Regions from separate parts of the Phormidesmis sp. 146-12 genome, predicted to be linked through region 1. Evidence: predicted binding sites of a transcription regulator. Region 1 holds the regulator's gene; the other holds the start of a gene.
The links. Region 1 encodes NtcA, which controls nitrogen genes in cyanobacteria. Its sites were predicted from a motif close to TTTGTANNNNNNNNTACAAA; they were not measured.
Positions count from the first base shown of each region.

Region 2: the regulator NtcA is predicted to act here: its motif matches at 2,876-2,895, upstream of ACKFKF_RS25900 (ferredoxin--nitrite reductase).

Region 1 is NZ_JBJPHS010000112.1:5,540-9,889, reverse strand. Features, by position in the region: gene ACKFKF_RS29000 (alpha/beta fold hydrolase) at 1-632, opposite strand, end outside; gene ACKFKF_RS28995 (hypothetical protein) at 724-1,221, opposite strand; tRNA gene ACKFKF_RS28990 (tRNA-Gly) at 1,376-1,447, shown strand; gene ntcA (global nitrogen regulator NtcA) at 1,963-2,634, shown strand; gene ACKFKF_RS28980 (hypothetical protein) at 2,694-3,167, opposite strand; gene ACKFKF_RS28975 (hypothetical protein) at 3,559-3,720, shown strand; gene ACKFKF_RS28970 (carbon-nitrogen hydrolase family protein) at 3,898-4,350, shown strand, end outside.
Region 2 is NZ_JBJPHS010000082.1:3,637-7,986, forward strand. Features, by position in the region: gene ACKFKF_RS25880 (rhomboid family intramembrane serine protease) at 409-1,125, opposite strand; gene ACKFKF_RS25885 (hypothetical protein) at 1,366-1,689, shown strand; gene ACKFKF_RS25890 (hypothetical protein) at 1,826-2,062, opposite strand; gene ACKFKF_RS25895 (QcrA and Rieske domain-containing protein) at 2,190-2,630, opposite strand; gene ACKFKF_RS25900 (ferredoxin--nitrite reductase) at 3,051-4,350, shown strand, end outside.

The DNA of each region.
Region 1 (4,350 bases):
ACTTTTTGGGCACCCGGATCGCAAGACGGCTCGTGCAGCAGATCGACTAACTCGTCTGTAATTGCATCAGGATCGCGATAAACCTGCTTGAGACTGTTGCGAATTCGAGCTTTTTGACGGACGCGATCGAAGAGCCATGGCCCAAACGCTTGAGAACTCACAACTTTTGAGAAAGTACCCATGATCATCCGCAATGGCAGATTTAACTCTTCAGGTCGGTGATTGAGTCCTCCAGCAGGATTGAGCAACACGCCCCCAGCCGAGATTTCGGGATGTTCGGCTAACAGCATCAGACAGAGCAAGCCGCCGATCGAGTTACCGACAAATACGGTAGGCTGCTGAATCTTGGCGGCCCAAAAGTCGCGGATCAACTCGACCCAAAGCTCCAGGTTATAGTCCAATTCAGGCTTTGAGGAACCGCCAAACCCCAGCAGATCGAGAGCAAACACCTGGTAGCCAGCCTCAGCGAGAACGGGAATATTTTTGCGCCAGTGTCCGATTGAGGCCCCAAATCCATGAATTAATACCAAAGGCTGGCCTGTCCCCATAGACACATAGCGAATCTGATGCCCTTGCCATTCCCAAGTTTGTCGCTCAAAAGTTGCTGGAGTCGGAAGTTGCTCTACTGTCACGGTTCGTTTTGTGAAGTTTTCTTAAGACTTCTCCATCATAATATTTCACGTCTAAATTTTCAGCGTCCAGCGCGTTCTGAGTTAAAGCCACCTACTTTCCTGATTTCTTTAGCTCTGATGGCGACTGGAGCGCCTGGTCAAGAACAACGCGAGCGGTCTCGGCTTGAGAACGAGCTTCTCGGTAGCGCATGTTGGTCTGAGCATAGGTTTTGAGAACCTTGAAGCCTTCTTTGAGGCTGTTGATTTCTTCTTCGCTGACTAGCTCATCCGTAAAGAGAATGTCGATTTGTTCGCGAACTTGCAGCGCTTCAGAGCGTGATTCTTGAGCCTTGAGTTTGAGGGTTGCCAGACTGCTAAGAACCTGAACGGCTTGATTGAGGGCATCTTCATCACTGGAAGCGATCGCGCCTTGATCTTTAATTTCGATAAAGTGCTGCGGCCCAAAGCCATCCGTTAGCTCGGTGGGCAGTTTGCCGTCATCCATTAGTTCCATCAGTTGATCCATTGCCTTCTCGCGAGCTTTGGCAGAATCCTTACCAGAGACCGTGAGAATGACTTCGGGACTTTGAGCAAGCGTGTATTGAACCATAAAAAGTAGGAGGTAAGGAGTATGGATGTTCTTTTTTCATCCTTCTACATCCTATATGCTGAGAAGCGATGCGATTTCCTGATTTCCGGCTTTTTGGTTTTTCAGGCTTGACATCTCTATGAGTATCTGCAATAGTAGAACTTGTCCGAATTTTGCGGGTATAGCTCAGTGGTAGAGCGTCACCTTGCCAAGGTGAATGTCGCGCGTTCGAATCGCGTTACCCGCTTTTTAATTAAAAATTTTTTAATCCCAGATTGATGAATTCTCAATGCAAGAGTTGAATGTCTTCGACTAAAAGGCAGCACCCTAAAAGTCTCTAGAGCTTTCGGTAAATTAAGCTCCTTGACGCTGGGTAATACCGCTCTTCAACACGGTCATCGTTCTGAAATCTTCAACTCACAACGTACTTTTTGACAAGCTTATTACTGAATTGATCTTTGAATCGATCTATTGATTAATCTATTGACTTCCAGCCTGATTAAAATGGGTAACAGATCTTAAAAATCTTCAGATGAACGACGAATTTAAGCTCAAACCTTAAGCAATTGTTAGAGACTTAGCTCAATTCCTGCAAAAATTCAACTACCTGGCAGAATAGTGTAGTATCGAGCACAAAAACTGCTTGAAGAGTAAGTTTAAGTGTTCTAAAGTCATCAATCTCTTACAGATCATCTGACAGCTAAGTAAAAACTGTTGCCAGGTCAATCAAGAGAGTTTAGGAGCACGAGTTCGACAAGGAACATGGTAGTGACCAAAGAGCGACCACTTGCAGCATTATTTCGCCAGATTGGGGGCGGTGCCTTTCCACCTGTCGTTGAGACGTTTGAGCGAGGCAAAACGATCTTCTTTCCAGGCGACCCCGCAGAACGAGTTTATTTTTTAGTCAAAGGTGCCGTCAAGCTTTCGAGAGTCTATGAGGCGGGTGAGGAGATTACGGTTGCCTTACTGCGAGAAAACAGCGTGTTTGGGGTGCTGTCATTGATCACCGGGCAACGCGCCGATCGCTTTTATCATGCGGTTGCATTCACATCAGTTGAGTTGCTGTCTGTTCAAATTGAGCAGGTTGAAAAAGCACTCAAAGACAACCCTGAACTCTGTCTGCTGATGCTGCGAGGGCTGTCGTCTCGAATTCTACAAACCGAAATGATGATCGAAACGTTGGCGCATCGAGATATGGGGTCGCGTCTGGTGAGTTTCTTGCTGATTCTCTGTCGCGATTTTGGACTGCCCAGTCAAGAAGGGATCACGATCGACCTCAAGCTGTCTCATCAAGCCATTGCAGAAGCGATCGGCTCAACGCGGGTGACCGTGACTCGTCTGCTGGGAGACTTGCGACAGGACAAAATGATCTCTATTCACAAAAAGAAGATCACCGTCCACAATCCAGTCACCTTGAGTCAGCAGTTTACCTGATCGCTAGCCAGTCGGCGAAGCCTGAAGGCGTACAAATTTCAGGCTTCACACCTCGCCTATTACCAATCGTCTTCTCTAAATAGAAATTGACCTTCTGAATTGAGGTAGGGTGACTTCCAGCGGGTCAATTCTTTATCAGGGCAGATGTCTAGTCCTTCTCCCACGCCGTAGGGGTGCATTCCGCAGACTAGCACGTTGCCGTTGTAGGCTTGCCCATGATAGTGACGACAGCCGACACAGATGGGGTGTTGGTTGAGCAGCGGTTCTACAGTTTGCATCATCGGTTGGGCAGCTTCTCCGACCATGCCTTCAAACCCAAAATAGGCTTCTAAAACGGGGTTGACTAGCTCATTAATGTATTGGTCAATCTCATCTGTAAAGGTATTTTGTGCCTGTGCCGAAAGCTCGTCAGAAAGCTCTACAAACACGTTGACCACTTCTGTCACTTCTCTCGACACTTCAACAAAGAAGCCTTCGATGTGATCCGCGATCGTTTCTAACAGTTCAGAAAAATCTTTTTGCCACTCTTCCATAAGGTTCTCACCGGGGTTGCGTTCCAAAAGGGATGGATGATTGAGCGTTGATTCCCTTGTGTGAGGCTGCGCTAGATGGCTAAAGATTCCTACCATCAAAGGGTTCTATCCAAGGGAATAGCTTCGCTATCATAGCGCAAACTTTTATGGTTCAATCCGGTCAAAAAGAAGGCGATCGCTTTCTGATTTTGCGATTCTCACTAGCCCAAACGCATTGAGAAGATTCAGTGATTTCAGAAGATTTGCAAAAGACTATAAATCAAAAAGTTTCTTCATATGTTCACAACAATTATGCAACAGATTACGCGACAGAAATGCTGCTATCGCTAGAGGCATTGAGTTAGCTCTCTTGATTAGACTGAGCCTGATTCTAAATTGGGAGACGCTCGTTGTGAACAATTCGATCGTGATGATTTTACTCTTGGGGCTGCTGCTGATGATGCTGATTGCTCCTTTTTCAGCGCTATCTCTGGTGATGCTGGTAGTGTTGGTTTCAGCGATCGGCTGGACAGGTTGGCAGCTAATCCGGACGTTGGTCAAAGGAGACGCTTAACTCAAAACAAAAAGCAGGGATCAATGGGTTTTCTGTGGCTTTAAAGTATGAATAGGTCGAGAGTCTCGATCGCCTGATGCTTTTGTTAGATGACATCTGCAAAATTTTCTTGCAATTAGGGGACGGCTCAAGATCTAAAATGCTTTTTCTACCTACCCGTTATTTTGAGCTAAACCCATGAAGTCTTACCTGGCTGCTGCAATTCAAATGAACAGTCTGCCCGATTTACACAAGAATCTGGCGCAGGCAGAAGAACTAATCGATCTCGCGGTGCGTCGAGGAGCGGAACTGGTTGGGTTGCCAGAAAACTTTTCTTTTTTGGGAGACGAGCAGGCAAAACTAGCCCAGTCTGAGGAAATTGCTCAAGAGAGCGAAAAGTTTCTCAAAACAATGGCGCAGCGTTTTCAAGTCACGATTTTGGGCGGCGGTTACCCTGTCCCGGTTGGCAACGGTAAAGTCTACAACACCGCTTTGCTGGTCGCCCCCAATGGTCAGGAAATCGCTCGCTATGAAAAAGTACATCTTTTTGATGTCAATTTGCCCGACGGCAACACGTATCGCGAGTCGTCGATGGTCGTTGCTGGCTTGAGAATGCCGCCCGTCTACCCGACCAAAGAGCTAGGCAACCTG
Region 2 (4,350 bases), on a different contig from region 1:
ATATAGCGTGTCGATCGAGCTTTCTCCCACTTTTGATAAATTCTGCTAAACAATTAAACAGGGTCAAAATCGGCGCAGTCTTGTCTAAAAATTAGCGAAACGATCGTCCTTTGACTGATCCATTTTTCTGAAGCACACCCAAGCCAAAACTCAGAACATAAGCATTCCTATAGTCTGATTATCAGATGCAGTGATGAACACTTGCAACCCCAAACCATAACTTTCTGTAGAGTACGATACGAAGTAGTCACTCTCCCTTCAAGTCAAAAAACCCTAAAAAGGACTTTTGCTCACGCAAAGAAGTCTCAGCTTAAGGGTTTTCGCAAAATCAAACGACTCAGATACAAACCATCCCAGAATAAAGGACAGAACCACCTCTATTCATCCCTCATCCTTCATCCCTCATCCCTAGTACGATCGCGCCCTCGAATCGTTAGAAAACAGTCCCAGTAACGGCCCCAAAATTGCCCCAAACACAAATCCGCCTGCGTGGGCCCAGTAGGCGACTCCACCGCTTTCCATACCAATATTTGTTTTTGCTTGCAGGCTGGCGATCCCATACAATGCTTGTTGAAAGAACCAGATGCCTAAATAAGCGACCGCTGGAATCCGAAAAGTCCAAAAGAAGAAGCCTAGCGGAATCAGTGTGAGAATCGAGGCTTTGGGAAAGCGCAAAATGTAGGCACCCATTACGCCAGCGATCGCCCCACTTGCTCCTAATGAAGGCACGGCCGACCCTGATGAGAAAAACCACTGTGACAGCGCTGCCAAAACGCCACAGCCAAGGTAAAAGATTGAATATTTGACATGCCCTAACTGATCTTCGACGTTGTTGCCAAAAATCCAAAGAAACAGCATGTTGCCGATGATGTGCAAAAAGCCGCCGTGCAAAAACTGTGACGTGATTAGCGTCACCCATTCTGGAAACCCACTCGCGTCGATGGGTGCCCCCGAAAAGTTCGCCGTCAATTGCCGAGGAACAACCGCCCAGGTGTAGAAGAAAGATTCTAACTGCTGAGGAGTCAGGCTCAATTCGTATAGAAAAACAAGTATGTTTGCTGCAATCAAACCATAAGTGACATATGGCGTGATCCGCGTTGGATTGTCATCGCTAAGAGGAAACACTAGACTTTTTCCCTAACTATCATTTGGCTGAAAGATAACGTATTTCACTCCAGCTTGTCTGTTCCCCTCTAGACAGATTCTACGGATTTTGATCCTGCGTGTGAAGCGAAGTCGATCGCTCATAAATTTACGAAGAACCACGCATAATCTCTGAGATGAAAGTAGCAAAACTTGTCTATATCTGAGAGGTAAACTTGATGGATCAGTCAGTCAATTATGGTGAGTTTTGCAAAATTCGCATTGCCGATATTAGCTTTAGGATTGATGTTTACAACGCCTCAAATTGCATCTGCCAAATTTCTGGCAAACAATGGGAGTGGGGGTTACTACGATCGCCAAACAGGGAGATCCCACAGCTATGAATTTGAACTCTGGGCGAATGACAACAATACTCAATACACGCTGAAGGTGTGGCGATCGCCCGACTATCCCAACAAGTCGCCTATTGAAGTTGAGTACTTTAGGTCTGCTGGCGAAGCTTTAAACTTTTTTGACTCCAACTACACAGACAAACGATGTGATCGTGGGGCAGCAGAAGGAGTTTGCATCAAATCAAGACAGTAGAGGTTTGAAGGATTTAATGTGCAGATAAATGTGCAAATAATTAAGACCCCCAATTTCTTATCGAAGTCGGAGGTCTTTTTGTTGAAGCGCAAAAAAATGCGTCTTCCTAAAATAGTTTGGTCAAAAATTGAACGAGCTACATTTTGCCATTTTGCATGACTTGTTGCAGATGATGCCGAATTTCTTGAGCCTTTTGCATGTCCTCTTCCTTCAATTTTTGAAAGAGTTCAACACAGGGCTGAGAGTTCATGCTTTGAGCATCTTGAATGTAGGTATCGTATGCCTTGACCGCTTCAGCTTTGTTTTGAAGAACCGTAAGCAAATCGTATTCGAGGTTGCTAAGAGCACGAGCGCTGTCGGTAGTCGTTGTCATAGTCAAATCTCCCAAATCGGTATTCCTTAAGAATGGTTTGAGAGGCGCGATCGTTCATCTACCAAAAGTGGAAGGCCAAATGTGGAAGACGCGCTTTTGTTGACCTACAAAACAACCACTCAACGTCCTATTTTCCCTTCACCAAAATAGAATCTCCTTCAACCTTGGCCTCATACATTGCCAATCCCTTGACAGCCGGCCCCTGTAATACTTGGCCATCCGCCGCAAATTGAGACGCATGACAGGGACAAGCAAACGACTTACGCTCTGTCTTCCAGGTCACCAAACAGCCCTGATGAGGACAGGTCGGATTGACGGCGACAACTGCCTTGGGGTCAGATGGATTGCGAACGACTAGCAACGGGCCCGCCGCAAATTGCTCATTCAAAATCTGCCCAGACTTATCCAGATCGGTCGCCGCCCCCACCTTCACAAAGCCATCCGCCCCCGGACTCGCCGTAGGTTTTGCTTCGGTTTGAGAATTAGACGAACAGGCCACGATCGCCACAGGCAAGCTACTCGCCACCCAGCCCAAACTCACCCAAGATAAAAAAGTTCGACGATCCATGATGTGTTCTCCAGACGGTAAAGTTTTCGATCGGGTTCAAGTCTAGCTGCTGTTCCCTAAATCCCTTCTGCTTGTAGACAAACCGGACAGTTTACTTGATGTGCCGGGAGCAGAACTAGAACGAGTGCACAATAACCCAAAGCGATCGACAGCGCCATCGCTAGTCTACGGGGGAAATGCATCCAAAAAAATAAAAATGCATCTTCCGCATCACAGTTATGCAGAAAATTCATACATGGAAATATTTTGTAACTACGTATACGAATTTCCTCTGTAATCTCGCCTAACTTAACCTTCAAGAGCAATCGCAACCCCGATTCTCGCACCCCACATCCGACCTTCCGCAGGTTCTTCTAATCAGGTGCGTCGATCGTCTGCCCGTGTTTCGGTTGGGACACTTTTTATTTCTAGGCACCCTCCATGACAGACACTATTTCATCAGCCGCGACCCTCAATAAGTTCGAGAAGTTAAAAGCCGAGAAAGATGGTCTTGCAGTCAAGGCCGACTTGGCACAATTTGCTCAAGTAGGCTGGGAAGCGATCGACGAAACCGATCGTGACCACCGACTCAAATGGCTAGGGGTGTTTTTTCGCCCGGTGACTCCCGGCAAGTTCATGATGAGAATGCGGTTTCCAACTGGAATTCTCACCAGTGGACAGATGCGGACGCTGGCTGAAATCGTACAGCGCTATGGCGAAGATGGCAATGGAGACATTACAACCCGCCAAAACATTCAGCTTAGAGGGGTGCGGATCGAAGATTTGCCCGATATTTTCAACAAGTTTGAACAGTCAGGGCTGACCAGCGTGCAATCCGGAATGGATAATGTCCGCAATATCACCGGATCGCCTGTCGCTGGCATTGATGCTGATGAATTGATTGATACTCGTGAATTGGCGATACAAGTCCAGGACATGATCACGAGCAACGGGGTTGGCAATCCTGCGTTTACGAATCTGCCGCGTAAATTCAACATTGCGATCGCCGGGTGTCGCGATAACTCCGTCCATGCGGAGATCAACGACATTGCCTTTGTGCCTGCCTATCAGGGTGATGAGCTTGGTTTCAACGTGTTGGTAGGAGGATTCTTCTCTGCCAAGCGGTGTGAGGCGGCGATTTCGATGAATGTCTGGGTGCCGCCGAGTGATGTGGTGGCTTTGTGTGAAGCGATTTTGATTGTCTACCGCAATCACGGTCTGCGCGCCAATCGTCAAAAATCCCGCTTGATGTGGCTGATTGACGAGTGGGGGATTGAGAAGTTTCGATCGCAAGTTGAGACTCAAATCGGCCACACATTGCAACCCGCCGCCGCCAAAGACGAGATTCTCTGGGACAAGCGCGATCACATTGGAGTCTACGCCCAAAAGCAACCCGGACTCAACTATGTCGGCTTACACGTTCCTGTGGGTCGGTTGTTTGCTCCAGACATGTTTGACATTGCTCGTCTAGCTGAAGTTTATGGCAGTGGAGAGATTCGCCTTACCGTTGAGCAAAACATCATCATTCCCAATGTGCCCGATTCGCGACTGACGGCACTGTTAGAGGAAGCGATCGTTCAGCGATTTTCGACTCAGCCAGAAAACCTTTCTCGTGCGTTGGTGTCTTGCACTGGCTCCCAGTTTTGCAACTTTGCCTTGATCGAAACCAAAAATCGAGCCGTGGCAATGATCAAAGAACTGGAAGCCGAAATCGAGTGCCCGCACCCCGTGAGAATCCATT